DNA from 2 places in the Paenibacillus sp. B2(2019) genome. Region 2 is predicted to be linked to the other one. Evidence: riboswitches for the same ligand, from Rfam matches in the RefSeq annotation. Region 2 holds a riboswitch; the other holds the start of a gene.
The links. A riboswitch is a leader RNA that binds a small molecule or an ion and turns the genes downstream of it on or off. The one in region 2 is predicted to bind thiamine pyrophosphate.

Region 1 (9,290 bases), on a different contig from region 2:
AGCTCTTCCTCTTCGATTTCCCTCTTTCGACTTTCGTCAAGCTTCGCCACCATCGTGTTAAAAGCTTCCTCCAGTCTGCCAATCTCATCCAGCTTGCCCGTCATAATAGACTTAGGCATTCTATCCGGTCCCGTAATCGTCATCGCGGTTTGCAGCTGTAGTAGCCGTTTGCGTATTTTTCTAAAGAACAGCAAAGAAACCAGTGCGAACCCTCCAAAAAGTACAAAGAGCACAAAGTAATACAAAGCCCAAGCCCCGACTCCCCCATAAGCCCCTTTGTTGAGCAGCTTGTTTGGAATTTGCATTACCATAAACCCTTTACCCGCATCCACTCGGTCTCCCATAAAGGCGACGATGGCTAAAGGATCACGCTTTGTACTTTCTTTCATAAAAAAAATAGCCTCAGCCGCCGTCCACTGCTCCGGAACTCCGCTGCCATGATCCGGATTGCCTTCATCAGGTGTGAGAATCAACTGGGTCATTCCCTGCCCATCTACCCAAAACATAGTAGCCTCAGTGTATTTCCGGCTCAGTTCATGTAGCCGCTCATTTATGCCTTCCGAAGAAGCATCTTCCAATTGAAGCGCCTCTTTATGCCACATGGTCTCCAGCGCTGCAACACTCGAATACAGAGAAGTGTCTACAGGCGGAGCCCCTTTAGTCACTTCATTAACCATATTGTAGAGAACAAAAGATAACGGCAGGACCACAGGGATAAAAAGCAGTGCAGAAACGATAATAAGCAAATATCCCGATAGCAAAGAGGAGTTACGCTGCTTGCGAATGCGCCCTAACCCCCTCATGCTCTTACCCGATATCCGATCCCCCGGACAGTTTCTATAATTTCCGGATTGCCCGGATCAAGTTCTAACTTTTCGCGCAAATATCGTATATGTACCATCAAAGTTTTATCCCCTTCGAGATAGGCTTCTCCCCAGACGGCTTCATAAATCTGCTCCTTCGTCATAATCTGGCCGAGATGACGCAGTAAATAAGAAAAAATCTGAAATTGCTTACCCGTAAGCATGACTTCTTCCTGTGTCTGAGCATTTATTACTCGGTTATCCCCTTCATATACGACTAGGTGTTTAAGCGTGAGCGAATCCTGAACAGATGCCCCATTCCGCCTGAGCAGCACTTCAATTCTGGCTGCCAATTCATCCGGATGAAAAGGCTTCGTCAAATAATCATCCGCGAATTCAAGCCCCTGCAGTTTATCATCAATAGAGGTTCGCGCAGAGAGCATCAAGATCGGAAGCTTAGGGTACGCCCGCTTCAATCGTTGTCCGACAGTAAAGCCATCCAGGCCAGGAAGCATTACATCCAGAATGGCCAATTGACAAGGCGCCGCTTCCTCCGTCGCTCCCTCCCCGCTCCGCAGCCATCGTACACTATAACCACGCTCACTTAAATCCGCAGACACGACGCTGCCGATTTCATGATCATCTTCAATATATAACAGAGTAACGCTCATGTATTTTAAGTCCTCCCCTGAGAAATTACGTAAAAAGTTGAAGTCATTATAACATGTTTTAACAGGACACTCAGGGACTTATCTTTTAAAAAAGCCCTCCTAAACCCGTGGGGGATAGGAAGGCTTTCGGAATCGATATTAAATTGGTTTAGGGAGTCCACACGCCGTGCTCTTTATTACTGCCAACATACTCAATACGCGTTGGAGTAAGTTCAAGAATCACATAATTAGGGTCATCAGGCCCTGTAAACCATGGCTCCAGCTCTTTGTTCCACACCTTTGTGCGCAGCCCTTCATCTTTAGAAACGGCAACGGTGGCTTCAATCTCCAGCACGTCTTTGCTTCCGCCTGACTCATATCCAAGCAGTAAAAAAGCATTCGGATTATTAGATAATTCCTCCACCTTATGAGTTTTGCGATTCGTAGCTAAATAAATCTTCAAACCCTCATGGAAAATGGCCATGTAACGTACTTTCGGCTTATTTCCTTCTTCGATCGTACCAAAGGAACCAAACTTGTTGTCATCCAATGCTCTAATAATGAGTTGCTCCAGTTGTTTGTTATCCATTACGTAAATCTCTCCCTTCAAGCATGTAAACAAAAGTTTATATATCCAAGCTCACCGTTTGGATTTATCATAACAATGGTGCTTATTATAATGTACCCTTCCGGTTCACATTGAATCCGACCTTACTCCATAAACTACTTTCAATATAAGGAGCTTACTTCGTGAAAAAACTGATCTGGATCGGCTGTCTTTCCTACTTTGTCATTGGCCTTGCTCATGTAGTGCTGGGATCTATTCTTCCCGTTCTGCTACAGCATTATGACCAAAATTATAGTGCCGGCGGGCAATTAATCTTTAGTCAATTTGCTGGTTTTCTGGCTGGTGTGCTTGTCTCTCCCCTACTCAATCGCCGTTTTGGGAAACGAGGAGGCATCATTATCGCCACCGCTCTTCTCCTGACTGCTGAGATTGCGTATGCTTTTCTACCCCCTTGGGAGTGGATGTATGTCATTGCTGTTGCGGCTGGCTTTGGTTTCGGTATGATCGAAGCCGTCATCGGCACCATCATTATCGGAGCTGTGACAGAAGGAACCGCGATTGCGATGAGCCGACTTGAAGTCCTATTTGGGATAGGAGCACTTGTAATGCCTCTTATCGCCAGTCCGCTCATTGCTACCGGAGCATGGAGATTGGCATTCCTAATTGTCGCTGGCTTCTCATTACTTTCCCTCATTCTCTGGGGAAGAGGCCATTTTGGGAATCTGCAGCGCATACTGGACGAGCGAGCACCTCGCAAAGTCTCAGCATCCGCACATTCCTCGCAGTCCAGCACACAGCTTCCGTATAAAGGGAAACAATGGATTCTGCTGGGCATCTTCATCCTTTTCTTCTTTCTTTATGTAGGTACGGAGATGAGTCTGGTCAACTTTATGCCCGCCATCTTTATCGCCAAGCTAGGGATGACAGAATCTGCGGCGGCGCTGACAGTCACTTTCTTTTGGCTAGCTATGTCTACGGGAAGATTGTTTGCTGGAGTGATTGCAGAGAAAATTTCTTACCGTGTATATATTTTAAGTAGCTGTTTACTGACCTTGTTACTGCTGGCTCTTTTTCCGTTCACAGATAATCGATTAGCTGCATTCATCGTAATTATGCTACTTGGGCTATTTATGTCCGGTATTTTCTCCATAGCTCTAGTCTTCTCCAGCAAGATGCTGCCAGGAGCCGAAGAATCAACACCCAGTATAATGATCGCTGCTGGAGGTGTCGGTGGAGCTCTGCTGCCCCTATTTATGGGCTGGTCTATGGACCATCTAAAAGTGGCACAAACTGCTGGGTTACTTGCCGGTTTTGCCGCCTTCTTGTTCTTGCTGAGCATTGCCGCATGGAGGTTCCAATCCAGGCAAGCAGTCCAAAGAAAGAGTTCCAGTATTTAGAATGTTAGAATGGTATCAACCTAATCCTTTTAGGGTAATGTCATCTATAAGCATATTCTGAGCACAAGGATGGACGATGAATGGATAAGCTTTCAACTGAGCCTTTATTACATACTGCGCTTATGCAGTTTATTTTTCCCTTTTCAATAAAAAAGGGCGATTCTAAGAAGCTTATCCAACAATTGCAGGATGATGGCTTCACACGTTTTTTTCTGGATAATAAAGCGCTAGAAAATGCCTATTACGGAGAAGGCCACTGTGTTTCCCATGAACGGATGGAGCGCACCTATTTACCGTTTGCTGCACACATTCTTTTTCCACGCAAGAAGGATGTTGACTCTTTCCGCCGCTTTTCCAGAGTCAATAATCTGGACTGTATTCTAGAGATTCCTCAGCAGTCTATATTTTTTAAAATTCTCTCGACGGATATATTCATATGTCCTTTTCAGCTTGGATTTGTGACGATACGTGTCCAGCTTGAGGGGGATTCGATTCCCTTTAGTATTGCACTGGAATTCGCGGACCGCTTCCGGACGCTTGAGAATACCTTCGTACAGGATGACTACACCTATATCCATTGCGGAGAACAGACCTATGAGATGGTAGAGGATTTTGTCTTCCGAAATCTGGTGGATGGACTGGAGCCTTTTCTGGATCACTCGGATATTAATGGGGCTTATTTCGAGACCCTTCCCTTTTTCGTAGATGAAAGAATGCAGGTGCAAGCCTTTTATGGCTTTCAGAGTGAAGGAGATTCTGATGAGATTAGTATAAATATGCGCTATCGCGCCTCTCAGCTTGATGGAATTGATCTGAACGGGAAGCCCTATGCCAGTGCCAGCGATCCAGCGTATATTGCGAACTACTGTCATGAGCATTCCTATAATCGATGGGGCCCAGACTCGTATTATATGATGAATGAGCAGACCTTTTGCTGTCTGACCCGAGCTGAACCAAAGATCGCCGTTAGCCTGGCCAACCAGATGTACGGGCAATATTATTACGGATTTCTACTCAATATTTTCCACAAAATTGTTCTGCTAAAGCTGGCAAATATGCATTCCCGACTACGCATAAACCACGATTATGATGAGATCGATAATTTAATCTACTCGATTAATAAATTCTCGGCAAAGTTTTATTTCTTGGAGCTGATTTCACAGTCGCAAGGACGGGAGATTTTTCTTCAGCTGCGTAAAGTATACGGAAACGACGCTCTGTTCGAGGAAGTGAAAGAAACCTTGACTGACCTGTTTCAGTATCAAGACAAATTCCAGTCGAAGCGCCGGGATAATCTGCTGATGATCCTCACTGTATTTACGGTGGTAAGCGGGATTTATGGCATGAATCAAGTCATTGACGATCTGGATGGAAAGATTCAATGGAGTAAGATGGTTAGCTATTCCCCCTTTGAGTTTCTTGCTCTTTTCGTGATTATGAGCGGGATAATGATCAGTGTTGTCCTTACGCTAGGTGCTCTGGTTACTGAGCTTAAGCGGCGTCATCGCAAGAAACATAAAGATCTGGATTAATGAAAACGGACGGAGAGATTTGAAAAATTTAGGAGCGTGCTACTAGACATTCCGAGAACAGCCGTCTATAATACACCGTATGCAAGCATAAACGCCTTCAGCGTCCTTATAAAGACGATTAGCGTTTAAGCGAGAAATACCCGTTAACTTCATAGAACCAGGGGTGCTGGAATTGGCCGGCTGAGATTGTATCCCACAAGATACTGACCCTTATACCTGATCTGGATAATGCCAGCGTAGGAATCGCCAATTGGTTTTGGTCCCTGTGACCTTTACTAACCTTGCGCCAAGCCAGCGTCCCGATCACTCGGGGCGCTTTTTTTGTGTAGATCACAAAAGATGTAGAAGAAATGTACATACTACACTTTATGGTTCATGTTGGATGACGGGATCTGGCAACCTTAAAGGAGAGAAGAAGACATGCAACTCAAAAAAGCACTTATGCTTAGCCTCACCTGTATGCTCATTCTTGCGATTGCCGGATGCGGCAGCAACAATGGGAATACAGCCGGAAACAAAGGAAATGCTGCGGATTCGAATGCAGCGACCGGATCAAATGCTCCGAAAGAGCTTACCAAAGTTAAGGTTGCACTGGATTGGACACCGAATACGAACCACACCGGTCTATACGTAGCCAAGGATCTTGGTTATTACGCGGAAGAAGGTCTGGATGTAGAAATCGTTCAACCTGGCGCAGCGGGTTCTGATACTATGGTTACCTCTGGCGAAGCCGCTTTTGGGATCAGCGCTCAGGAAGGATTGACTCTAGCCCGTCTACAAGGCGTTCCCCTTGTCTCGATTGCAGCCATTATTCAGCATAATACTTCGGGATTCGCCGCTCCAGTAGACCGCAATATTAAATCACCAAAAGATTTTGAGGGTAAAACCTACGGCGGTTGGGGCTCTCCTGCTGAAGAAGCAGCCATGAAGGCGATCATGGACCCTGTTGGTGGCGATGTGAAAAAGGTGAAGCTAATCAGTATTGGTGAAGCTGACTATTTTACCGCAGTCAAACGTGACATTGATTTCGCTTGGATCTTCTACGCTTGGACAGGTATTGAAGCCGAACTGCGTGGTGAGCCTCTGGATATGCTCTACTTGAAGGATTATGCGCCTCAGCTCGATTATTACACCCCTGTGCTGACCACGAGTGAGAAGCAGATTTCTGAGAATCCAGATTTGGTGAAGGCTTTCCTGAAAGCCACATCGAAGGGTTATCAATATGCGATTGATCATCCAGAAAAGGCTGCCGCTACATTATCCAAGGCTGTGCCTGACCTTGATGCAGAGCTTGTCCTAGCTAGCCAAAAATGGCTTAGCCCGAAATATAAGGACGACGCCCCACGCTGGGGAGAGCAAAAAACCGAGGTCTGGCAGAATTACGGCGACTGGATGTATGATTTGAAGCTGCTGGACAAACCGCTGGATGCAGCTAGTGCATTCACGAATGATTTTTTACCGGCGGAGTAAATAACAATTATTAATGAATTACATCGTTATCAAAGTTGGCTTTTTGAACTTACCTATACAATTTGAGAGGATTGATTATTGTGGCTAACACATTATTAAGCATTCAAGTAATTCCTAAGACTCCAAACAATGAGGACTCCATCCCCTACGTAGATAAAGCGATTGAAGTTATTCAAAAATCTGGCGTTAAACATCAGGTGAATCCACTGGAAACTACTATGGAAGGTGAACTGAGCGAGCTCCTGGAGGTTGTACGTCAAATGCAAGAGGCGCTGATCGAAGCAGGTAGTCCAAGCGTGATCTCCCAAATCAAAATCGCTCATAACCCTAACGGAATCAGCATGGATAAATTGACGGAGAAATATCGGCCGTGAGATCGACCTGGAAGCTAATATGGCCGCCCCTTGTGGCGGTCGTCTTCTTTTTAACCGTATGGCAGTTATCTGTTTCTCTATTCCATATCGAATCCTGGATTCTGCCGAGTCCTGCTGATATTGCTCGCGAATCCACCAGTAATGCCTCAGGTCTCTGGGCTCATACGATGGCTACGCTCCGACTCACATTAATCGGTTTTCCTATTGGTACAGGTGTAGGCTTGATCGTCGCTCTACTTTTGCATCTTTTACCTTGGGCTAGACGGGCTTTTTATCCACTCATTATTCTGAGTCAAAATGTTCCCTCTATCGCACTCGGACCACTGCTTATCATCTGGTTTGGCTTCGGTCTTTTGCCCAAAATCGTGCTGATTACACTGGTATGCTTCTTCCCGGTAGCTGTCGCTGCAATGGGCGGCTTGTCTCAAAGTGATCAGGTCATGATGAATTATATGAAAATGGCGGGCGCAAGCAAGTGGCAAATCTTCACCAAGCTGGAGCTTCCGTCTTCTATCCCGGCACTATTTTCCGGTGTGAAAATATCAGCTACCTATGCGGTTATGGGAGCCGTGGTCGCTGAGTGGATTGGCGCGGATAAAGGGATTGGCTATTATATGCTCCTGCAAAAATCGGCTTACCGTACGGATCGGATGTTTGTCGCTATTGTTATTATTGTGCTCCTTAGTCTTGTGCTTTTTGCGATTATCGCCTTGCTCGAAAAATGGTTAGTTCGCTGGAAACCGCGCCGTAACTCATAGAAAGGAAGATGCCTGTATGTCTCAAGCGACGCAAATAGAGCAAAGAACAACTGAAATCATAAGCTCTCCTGAAGCTCATACTGCACCACCTGCTCTTGAAGTAAGCGGCATCTCCAAGTCCTTCACCCATCGTCGCCGCGAGACGAACGTGCTTAACAACGTCTCTCTTAAGGTAGAGCAGCAAGAGTTCGTTTCGATCGTCGGTCCTTCCGGCTGCGGAAAAAGCACCTTATTCCATATGATCGGCGGACTAGTGAAGCCCGATGCAGGAACGATCCGCATGAACGGCAGAGCCGTTACGGGTCAACGTGGTGAAATCAGTTATATGCCGCAGCAGCCTGCGCTTTTTCCTTGGCGAACGATTGAAGATAATGTACTGCTAGCCGGGGAAATTAAAGGCGCTCTGCAGGATGGAGCTCGTGAAGAAGCGCGCCAGTGGCTCGCCAAGGTTGGCTTGAATGGATTCGAACAGGCTTATCCGCATATGCTGTCTGGTGGGATGCAGCAGCGTGCTGCTTTTCTCAGAGCATTGCTGGCTCCGCAGGAGTTGATGCTGCTCGATGAACCTTTCAGCGCACTGGATGCACTAACTCGCAGTGAAATGCAGCGCTGGCTGCTGGAGCTGTGGGAGGAGAATCGCCGCTCCGTGCTATTCATTACCCATAACATCGAAGAAGCGTTGCTGCTCTCGAATCGTATTTATGTATTCTCGGGTCGCCCCGGCTCCATCCTACATACTGTTGATGTGCCATTTCCACGGCCACGCCGCGATGAGATTACGGATTCCCCGGAATTCCTTAAACTCAAACGCCAGCTGTCACAGTGGATGCGAGAAGAACAAGCTAAAAGCGAGAAGTAGCTTTTTGAATAGAGGTTACTCCACTCATTTTAAACGAGAGATTAAACAAAGAACCGCCCGGGCTTCAATTAGCCCAAGCGGTTCTTTTGTTTTAAACAGAATAGCAGTTAAATCTTATTGTGCTTGTACAAACTCAGCAGATTTAATCCCTGCTTGACGGCCGAAAATAATGATTTCTGCTACAGAGTTACCGCCGATCCGGTTTTGACCGTGCAATCCACCTGTAACTTCACCAGCCGCATACAGGCCAGGAATAGCAGCGCCGTCTTTATTTAATACTTCTGTGTTCGTATTGATCTTCACGCCGCCCATGGTGTAATGAATCCCTGGGGCGATCTTAATAGCGTAGTAAGGACCCGCGGACAAATCGTTGTCCATCCCTGTTGTTCTGCCGAATTCAGCATCGTTCTTGTTCTTTACCGCGCTGTTCCAAGTATCAAGTGTCGCTTTTAGCTTATCGGCTGGAACACCGATTTCTTTCGCCAATGCTTCGATGGTATCCGCTTGGATCACGAAGCCCATTTTGTCATATTGTTCAATTGCTTTCACGCGTGATTTGACACCGGAATCAAAGACAAGCGTAGCCGCTTTTTCAGGAAGTGCATTGATCGCTTCGGTAACTTTATCACGTGTAGTCAATTCGTTTACGAACCGTGTGCCTTCGCTATTTACGAGGATAGAACCTTCGCCGCGTACAGCTTCCCCGATCAGATAAGATTTTTCTTGTTGAACTGTTGGGTGAACCTGGATTTGATCCATATCAACGGTGGTTCCGCCAAGTGCCTCAATCATCTTGATGCCGTCGCCGGTACTGCCGATTTGGTTAGTCGTTACGTATCCTTCCAGATCAGGTCTAACTTTTGATATCATATCCATGTT
Region 2 (9,290 bases):
CGATCGTCTAAAGTAGTGATGCTTCTGTTGGTAATCATTTCAGCCTCTGGAATATTGGGTGTCGTCACTAAGGCTAGCGGGAGGAGATGATTGATTAAGGACTGAACAGCTTCTTGCTGTAGCAGCGTGGAACCCCCTTTAGCAACCATCACAGGATCAACTACAAGATTACGCCAGCTGTATTGCTGGATCTTCTCTGCTACGATACGTATGATGTCACTGTTAAAAAGCATCCCGGTCTTCACAGCATCCGGCTTCAGATCAAGTCCAATGGAATCAAGCTGCTGAGTAATAGCTTCCAGTGTCAACGGATAAACGCCTTGAACTCCGAGGGTGTTCTGGGCTGTCACAGCCGTAAGAGCACTCATTCCATATACAGAAAGCTCCTGAAAGGTTTTTAGATCTGCTTGGATGCCAGCGCCACCACCGCTATCCGAGCCGGCTATAGTTAAAGCTTTAGATATCATCATTGTTCACTCCTTAGGGTTGTTATCTGAGTTGCTTGATTATTGATTTATCTTGGTAAGTTTCAGCTGTGACCAAGCTCAATTGATTTAGAAACTCGATTTGAAAGCTCCCCGGACCTTGTCCAGTCGTTAGTTCAGCGGCGATTTCAGCAGCCACTCCATAGAAGGAGAGAGCTTCGACTGCGGCTTCAAGAGATGCTCCTTCACTTACCGCTAGAAATGCACCGACTACTGCACTTAGCAGACAACCGGTTCCCGTTACTTTCGTTAGAATTGGGTGACCGTTGCTGGCAATGTAGGTGTTATCTCCATTTGTGATGACATCGTCTTTTCCGGTGATGATAACTACACAACCTAACTTCCGCGCGGCTGTCTCAGCCAAGACGACTACGTCGCCATCCCCTTCGCCTGCATCTACCCCTTTAATAGACCAGCTTTCACCAATGACATTGGCAACTTCTGCTACATTGCCACGTAGCGCGGTAATCTGCATCTCATTCACTAGCTTTTGAGTGACCGCTGTTCGATAAGAAGTGGCTCCTGCACCCACTGGATCAAGAACTAAGGGAACGCCGTGCTTATTCGCAGATTGTCCCGCGAGCACCATGGATTGAATGGCGTAGTCATTCAGTGTGCCGATATTTAGAACTACAGCAGATGAAAATGCGGCGATATCGACCACTTCCTCGTGAGCATCCGCCATAAAGGGGGAGGCACCTAGCGCCAAAAGACCGTTGGCTGAGAAATTGGCTACGACGATGTTGGTGATATTGTGGACCAGTGGATTGGATTCCCGTACTTTGGATAGATAACTCATGATTATTCCTCCTCAAGTTTTATGAGCGAATAGCTAATGTTTAAAGATTAATAAAAGCATCCTCAGCTTTGATGTCATTAGATAGTAAATCATTGTCCGATAGCCACTGTCTTACCTTCTCCCAAGACGCGGGCGCTTGATATCCAAAATCTTGATCACCCGCATTCATTAGCGGTAGTAGAATCGCCAGGCTCTTCTCTTCAATTTGCTTATCGAGTGGAGAGGTCTCATCTTCGTGTGCAAGCAGCAAATTTAACGCTTTTTCCGGATTCTCCTGCACAAATTGTTGTCCTTTAGTAATTGCATTTAGAAACTTCTTGAAATAAGACTCAGAATTTTGTATTCCTTGATCGCTGGCGACAAGGACTAGCTCATAATAATCGGGGACTCCGTAATCTGTGGGATTGAACGAGTTCACGGGATGACCTTCTTTTTCCAAGATTAATTGTTCGTGGTTAATGAACCCTCCCATAATGGCATCCACTTGCCCCGTCGCAATCGCCGGAATAAGGTCAAAGCCTACGTCGATTAATTTGCTAGCCTTAGGGTCACCCCCATCGTTTTGGATCATCGTACGAATCATGGCTTCATAAAGAGGAATGGAAGAATACCCAATCTGTTTACCTGTGAGGTCTTTTGGACTATGAATGTCACCAGCCTGAGGTACCATTAAATGATTAAGCGGATGCCTCACAATCGCTGCAATCGAACGTACTGGAATGTTCTCACTGCGTGCCATGAGCACCTGAGGTTGATAACTAAACGCTAAATCGATTTGATTCGCTGCTACAAGTTTCAGTGCGTCATTGCTGTCTGCGGGCATTTGGATCTCTACGTCCAGACCTTCCTCTTGGAAATAACCATTCTGCTCAGCAGCATATAAAAAAGAGTGAACGGCATTGGGATACCAATCGAGCATAATCGTCAGCTTGTGCGTTTGTTTAATTTCGTTATTAGATAAATTAGCAGGAGGACTACTTACATTGGATGTTTTTCCGCAGCTGGTGAAGATTAGGACTGAACATATGAGAAATACGGGAATAAGCCATTTTCTTTGGAAATTCAAATCATTCATTGCTTAGATCCTCTTTTCTTTAAAAATAATGGTTCGAGCAGAGCTATCATCAGAAATAACACTACACCGAGCGCGGACAACAAAAATACAGCGGCGAACATTTCGGCACTTTGCATATTTCCGGCCATCCTTCGGCTAAAGTAACCGAGTCCTTTGCTGCCGCCGAGCCATTCGCCGATGGTTGCTCCAATCACGCAGTACACAATGGATAGCTTTAGTCCTGAGAAAAAAGAGGGCAGCGCCAGCGGGATTTGGGTTTTAGCAAGCAGTTGCCAGCGGTTTGCGCCAAATGTTAATAATAAGTCTTTGTAGGCTTGAGCACTTGTACGAAGTCCGTCATATGTACTCACAACGACTGGAAAAAAAGCAGTTAGAAACACAACAGCCACTTTGCTCCACAGCGTATACCCGAACCACATAATAAAAATGGGGGATAGCGCGATTAACGGGATCGTCTGACTGATAATAAGGAACGGATAGATGGCCTTTTCAAGGGGGCGAAACAAGAACATTCCGGTGCCCAGCAGTGAACCACAGATAACCGAGAGAACAAAACCTACCAATATTTCCTGCAGTGTCGCCAATAAATGCGGTCTAAGTAATTGCCTGTGTTCGATCAATGCGATACCTATTGAAGAAGGTGCAGGTAGGATAAAGGCTGGAATCAAGTGAAGACGAACAGCTGATTCCCAGATCACAAGAATGAACAATAGCAGTAGAATGAAGGGGCCGTAATTGTTTAAATATTTTTTAAAAGGTATGGGCTGCATACAGTCTCCGCTCCAACTCTTCCCGTAACGCTATAAACCGGGGTTCATAGTTCATCTTGTAATGTCTTGGCCTCGGTAAATCAACGACGATCTCCTGTAATTCGCTATTCATGCCTCCAGACAATAAATAAATCCGATCGCTTAGTAACAGCGCTTCCTCTAGATCATGGGTGATGAGCATCACTGTTTGATCCAGCTCATCCCAAAGCTCCAACAGCCAACGGTGTATCTCACGTTTGGTCATAGCGTCGAGCGCTCCAAATGGCTCATCTAGCAGCATAAGACCGGCCCCGCTGCCAGCTACAAGCGTTCGTAGAAATGCGACTCGCTGTTTCATGCCACCCGATAGCTCATGGGGATAAGCCCTCTCTACATCGGCCAAACCGAAGCGTGACAGCATTTCCCGAATGTGAGAGATCGTCAGTTGTTTACTAAACCTTGGTTTAATCTCCCAGGGCAAAAGACAGTTGTCGAGCACGGTTCTCCAAGGCAGCAGCAAATCCTGCTGAGGCATGTATGCGATTTGACCTAAGCGAGTAGAGGATGACGAGTTCGAATGAATTATTATTTTCCCATGAGTGGGTTCGAGCAAGCCTGTTATAGTTTTGAAAAGCGTACTTTTTCCGCATCCGCTAGCCCCAATGACAGAAACAAACTCTCCTTGCCTGATATCCATGGATAGATCTGCGAATACAGGGAGTTGTTCTGATTCCGGAAAAGAGTAGGTTAAGCCTTGAATGGATAGGATTGTCGTGATGATCGAACCTCCTAAAAAGTTTTGTGAGCGTTGGCTTCTTGGAAAGCATCGTACAAAACTTGCTTCGGAAGCCTACGCTTAAGTTTTGTGATTGATTGTAAACAAATAAAGACCCATTCATTTCCGGTGGGAAATAAATGGGTCAAAAAGTTCATTCAGCATTGGAACACTAAAAATGCATGGGATGAAAATTCTGCTCCACTTCCCTCCGCTGGTATGATCCAGATCAGGTTCCAAGGGTCCGGAGCTTGAAGCTCCGTCTCAGTCGGCCGACTCCCCTAGTGAAATAACAGGTCCATATTTAATTTGTTTATAAATATACCATATCTTTCTGAGATGTAAAGAGAGGATCTTGTGAAGGATTATTCTAAGAATGGGTAATATAAGGGTAGAGATTTACCTAATATTACAATTCCGATGTATATAATCGGAAAAAACCATTGACGGTAAACAGCAGCCAGTGTAGTATACAATTTACCGGATGAATTCCGGGTAAAGAGAGGGGAATTAATAATGAAAAAACTAAGTTTAACTATTCTATTGGCGTTAACCGTGGTGTTTGTAGCGGCCTGCGGCAATAATTCGAATACCGATACTTCTAAAAATTCTTCAGCTGGAACGAATGGTGGAAATACAGCCACTGCGCAAAACAGTCTGGAAGCTGTTAAAGCTAGCGGCAAATTGCGTATAGGAACAGAAGGGACGTATGCACCCTTTACTTATCATGACGCTTCGGGGAAACTGACCGGCTTTGACGTAGAAATTGCTGAGGAAGTAGCGAAGCGTCTCGGTGTTGAACCAGAATTTTTTGAGACACAGTGGGACGGTATTTTTGCTGGGATGGATGCCAAGCGGTTTGATGTTATTTTTAACGAAGTATCCATTAATGAAGATCGTAAAGTGAAATATGATTTCTCTGAACCGTATATCGTATCTAAAGCGGTATTGATAGTGAGTGAAAACAATGAGGATATCAAAACATTTGCAGATCTTAAGGGTAAAAAAGCCGGACAATCTCTAACCAGTAACCTGTCCGATATCGCCCGTGAGAACGGTGCTGAAATCGTTGCTACAGACGGGTTCAATCAAGCGATGGACCTATTGACCTCAGGCCGTATTGATGCGACTGTAAATGATGGTTTGTCTTATCTGGACCTGAAAAAGCAAAAGCCTGATGTGAAAATAAAAGTGGTAGATGAGATTCCTGACGGTTCGCAAAGCGCAGCTGTTTTCTTAAAAGGCAACGATGAGTTGGTAAAAGCAGTGAGTGATGCAATTGTTGAAATGAAGAGCGATGGCACATACTTAAAGATTTCTGAGAAATACTTTGGTGCTGACGTTTCAAAATAATACAAGGTTTCAGAAGCTAACCAGCTTGGAGCCAAAAAAGGATGTCTAAAAATGGATGACCGCAAAATACAAATTTTCTTAGATTCACTGCTACCCCTGCTAAAAGCTGGGGTGGCTTTTACCATTCCTTTGGCATTGATATCATTTGCACTGGGACTGATCTTAGCGATATTGACTGCACTAGCTCGTCTCTCCCCGTGGGTACTTCCGAAGTTGATCGCTCGCTTTTATGTATGGGTCATTCGTGGAACCCCTTTGTTGGTACAACTGTTTATTATTTTCTATGGTTTGCCGGCAGTTGGAATTGTGCTCGACCCTTTCATAGCTGCGACCATTGGATTTACGCTTAGTGTAGGGGCTTATTCATCAGAAATCATACGTGCTGCTATCCTGTCTATACATAAAGGTCAGTGGGAAGCGGCCTTCTCCGTTGGGATGACTCGTGCCCAGGCACTGCGCCGCGTTATACTGCCACAAGCTGCCCGTGTTTCTGTACCGCCGTTATCGAATTCCTTTATTAGCTTGGTCAAAGACACTTCACTGGCAGCGACCATTACCTATACGGAGATGTTCAGAACAGCACAGCAGGTTGCTTCCACCTCCTATGAGCCACTGCTGATCTATTGCGAAGCAGGATTGTTCTATTTACTATTCTGCTCAGTGTTATCAGCACTGCAAAATTACTTGGAGAAACGACTGAGTCGTTACTCTGCGAGCTAAAGGGGGAGATAATCATGATTGAAATACTTAATTTGCATAAATCCTTCGGTGAGCTGCAGGTATTAAAGGGCATTGATCTCGAAATGGAACATGGCAAGGTACTGGTCATTATTGGCCCATCGGGTTCAGGCAAAACAACGCTCTTACGCTGCTTTAATCTGCTTGAAGTCCCTGATCAAGGAAGCTTATCGCTCAGTGATATTAAAATTAATTTCACGGATAACAAGAAAATCCCCCAGAAGTCCATTTTGGCATTACGCCAAAAAACAGGGATGGTCTTTCAGTCCTATAATCTTTTTCCGCATATGACTGCACTAGGCAACGTGATGGAGGGGCAGGTGACGGTTCAGAAACGATCCAAGGACGAAGCACGCGAACGTGGCCTTCAGTTGTTAACTAAAGTTGGCTTGGCGGACAAAGCGGATGCTTATCCGCACCAACTGTCTGGTGGCCAGCAGCAACGGGTAGCTATCGCTCGTGCCATGGCAGTAGATCCAGAGGTGCTGTTGTTCGATGAGCCTACCTCTGCGCTTGATCCTGAGTTGGTGGGGGAAGTGCTTAAGGTTATTAAACAGTTAGCGGCAGAGGGAATGACTATGGTGATAGTGACCCATGAGATGAAATTTGCTGCGGATGTGGCTGACCGGATCATTCTGATGGATGGAGGCCATATTCTAGAGCAAGGGACTCCACAAGAAGTTCTTGAGCATCCGCAGCATCCTCGTGCTCTGCAATTTCTGAACAGAATTAGTGGAGAAGAAGTATAGAAGAAGATCAAGACGCAAAAAAAGCAGTTCAGGACTATACCTGGGCTGCTTTTTCTTGTTTACCATTCAATGTTAGTGGTGCGTCGCTTCAAGGTTAGGATTTAATACCGGTCTTCAGGAATTCCAAAGCATTATAGAGCATAATCGCAGCTTCGGCGCGAGTGATTTCACTTTTTGGATTAAACTTCCCATTGGCGTCTAAACTATTTATCTTGTATTTAAGAGAACGTTGAATGCTGCCTTGATAAGAAGGATTCAGCGCAGCATCGTCAGCGATATCTACGGGCACTATATTGATCATTGGCAGATTCCCAATGCCTTCGACCCCTTGCACTAGATAATTGGTGAACTCTTCTTTGGTCATTGTTTTGGTTGGATCAATATCCTTAGGAAGCTCGACATGATTGTAATACGCATTGATAAAGGCTTCAGCGTACCAAGCTTTATCCTTGACTTTCGTGAACAAGCCACTAGCAACGGGAGCTTTGTTGAAATCAATAGCCGCGAGACTAAGCTGGACACCACCCGATATGAACTGGATCCCTTGTGCTGTTGTTACTTTGGAGCTGGGCAAGAATTGGGATTCACTAACCCCTTTGATCAAGCCTTGATTTTTTAAAGAAATAATTTTTTCTTTGCCGTTTATATTATCAATATCCTTAAAGGTATTTCCGGCTGCAAATATTTGGCCACCCAAAGAGAAGGAGAGAATCGTAACGGTTGTAATCGCGGCTAACGTTCTTTTTTTCATATTCATGGTTATTTCACCTCGTTGTATGGATGGGCCTCGTGGCCGCTATCAAATTCTTAAACGCAGAAAAATATGGAAAGGTTGCGGTCAAACCTAAATTATTTCACGAAAAAGTAGATTTTGGTAGAAAAATAGGCAGGATTGGGTGAAAGAACTTTGGATAAGAGAGCGAAAATGTTATAATGATGTCAGGCTCTATTCATTCGTGATTATTTTTGATATGATTATATCGTAACGATTACTATTTACGTTTAATATTTTGATGCATAAATGGGTGCGTCTCAGTGGATACGGATGTTAAATCATTCCGGGAAGGTAGGAGATCAAATGGATCAAATTTCAAATATCAGTCAGCTTTTTGCGGCGCAAAAATATAAATTAACGCCCCAGCGTGAGGCCATAGTGAACATATTGCTCGACAATGAGAAAGATCATCTCAGCGTAGAAGAAGTATATATGCTTGTTAAGAACAGTTATCCGCATTTAGGGCTGGCAACGGTATACCGTACACTTGAGCTCTTATGCGAGCTTCACATTGTAGAAAAGATGAACTTCGGAGATGGAGTCGCCCGTTACGATCTGCGCGGGAATGATCATTCTCACATGCATCATCATTTGATATGCAGCGTGTGTGGCAGGTTGGAGGAAATTAAGGATGACTGGCTAGTGGAGCTGGAGAAAAGAGTGGAACGTGAATATGGCTTTAACGTCACGGATCACCGCCTAGATTTCAAGGGTACTTATGACACATGTAAACGAACTGGCTGCAAAAAAGAAAAAGCAAACAAAGCGGTTTCTTAAGCCGCTTTCTACCTAAAAGAAGAAGCTGTCTCAGAAGTAGTAAGTACTACTTAGGGGGCAGCTTCTTTTTCGGAAAGGAATTAGGGAAAAACTCCCTCTAAATAACTGATAATTGGCCGATGTGAATGGAAATGGGGAAATCCTCCCTGTAAATCGGCGAAAAATCTATATTTCACAACAAATCAGTTGAATTATAGGGAGGATTTCCCTAATTAGTAGTCAAATGCGCAGAAATCTTTGAATTATAGGGAGATATTCCTTAATTTGCACGCAAAGCAGCGCTTCTTGAAAACCGGAGAAGCGCTACATTGCCTTTTAAACAGTTAAAGGAAATCCTACTTATGGGAAAGCCTATGTCATTTTTCTTAGCTTCGAGTGGGTACGAAGGATTTAATCCACGTTCCGAAGCTCCCAGGGTTACGGCTCTGAACGAGGATTACACCTTCTCCGCGGAATCGGCAGACAAGCGCTTCACCACTGGTTAAACTGTTCAGCCAACCCGAGGCTGCTTTTTCTACCTTATAGTCCATATAATCTGGCCAGGCGACGAGATGTCCATTGTCGATAATCATCTCTTCACCAGGTGCTAAATTAATGGCGTGGATCGCTCCGAAGGAGGACAGGAATACTGTTCCTCTGCCGCTGATTTCTACAATGAAGAAGCCTTCACCAGAGAAAAGTCCGCGTGTTAAATTTTGCATTTTGGTATTTACTTGAATGCCTTCCGTTCCGGCTAAGAATCCGTCCTTTTGAACTAACAGCTTATAGGAACCATCTAATTCGATAGCTTGGATATCACCTAATGATCCAGGAGACAGTAGGACCTCACTTTGACCACGGATAGCTCTGAGTTCCTGGAAGAAGAACTTTTCACCGCTCAGCATTCTTCCCAGACCCCGCATTACGCCTCCATCAGCGGTTCCTTTTAACTCTACGTTAGGAGACATGGCAACCATTGCGCCCATCTCAGCTTTAACGCTTTCGCCGGGGTCCAAATATACCTTCAACATTGCAA

Region 1: another riboswitch for thiamine pyrophosphate. It lies ahead of PAENI_RS18095 (ABC transporter substrate-binding protein); the one in region 2 lies ahead of PAENI_RS03285 (ABC transporter ATP-binding protein).

Annotation. Positions count from the first base shown of each region.
Region 1 covers NZ_VTZR01000020.1:75,737-85,026, forward strand. Annotated here, with positions in the region: gene PAENI_RS18070 (HAMP domain-containing sensor histidine kinase) at 1-803, opposite strand, end outside; gene PAENI_RS18075 (response regulator transcription factor) at 800-1,474, opposite strand; gene PAENI_RS18080 (pyridoxamine 5'-phosphate oxidase family protein) at 1,623-2,042, opposite strand; gene PAENI_RS18085 (MFS transporter) at 2,204-3,418, shown strand; gene PAENI_RS18090 (hypothetical protein) at 3,499-4,950, shown strand; TPP riboswitch at 5,100-5,210, shown strand; gene PAENI_RS18095 (ABC transporter substrate-binding protein) at 5,371-6,420, shown strand; gene PAENI_RS18100 (thiamine-binding protein) at 6,501-6,794, shown strand; gene PAENI_RS18105 (ABC transporter permease) at 6,791-7,552, shown strand; gene PAENI_RS18110 (ABC transporter ATP-binding protein) at 7,569-8,411, shown strand; gene PAENI_RS18115 (flavocytochrome c) at 8,526-9,290, opposite strand, start outside.
Region 2 covers NZ_VTZR01000002.1:642,103-651,392, forward strand. Annotated here, with positions in the region: gene thiD (bifunctional hydroxymethylpyrimidine kinase/phosphomethylpyrimidine kinase) at 1-467, opposite strand, end outside; gene thiM (hydroxyethylthiazole kinase) at 490-1,284, opposite strand; gene PAENI_RS03275 (ABC transporter substrate-binding protein) at 1,325-2,359, opposite strand; gene PAENI_RS03280 (ABC transporter permease) at 2,356-3,129, opposite strand; gene PAENI_RS03285 (ABC transporter ATP-binding protein) at 3,110-3,805, opposite strand; TPP riboswitch at 4,073-4,176, opposite strand; gene PAENI_RS03290 (amino acid ABC transporter substrate-binding protein) at 4,400-5,236, shown strand; gene PAENI_RS03295 (amino acid ABC transporter permease) at 5,288-5,956, shown strand; gene PAENI_RS03300 (amino acid ABC transporter ATP-binding protein) at 5,971-6,723, shown strand; gene PAENI_RS03305 (S-layer homology domain-containing protein) at 6,818-7,480, opposite strand; gene PAENI_RS03310 (Fur family transcriptional regulator) at 7,802-8,275, shown strand; gene PAENI_RS03315 (TIGR00266 family protein) at 8,641-9,290, opposite strand, start outside.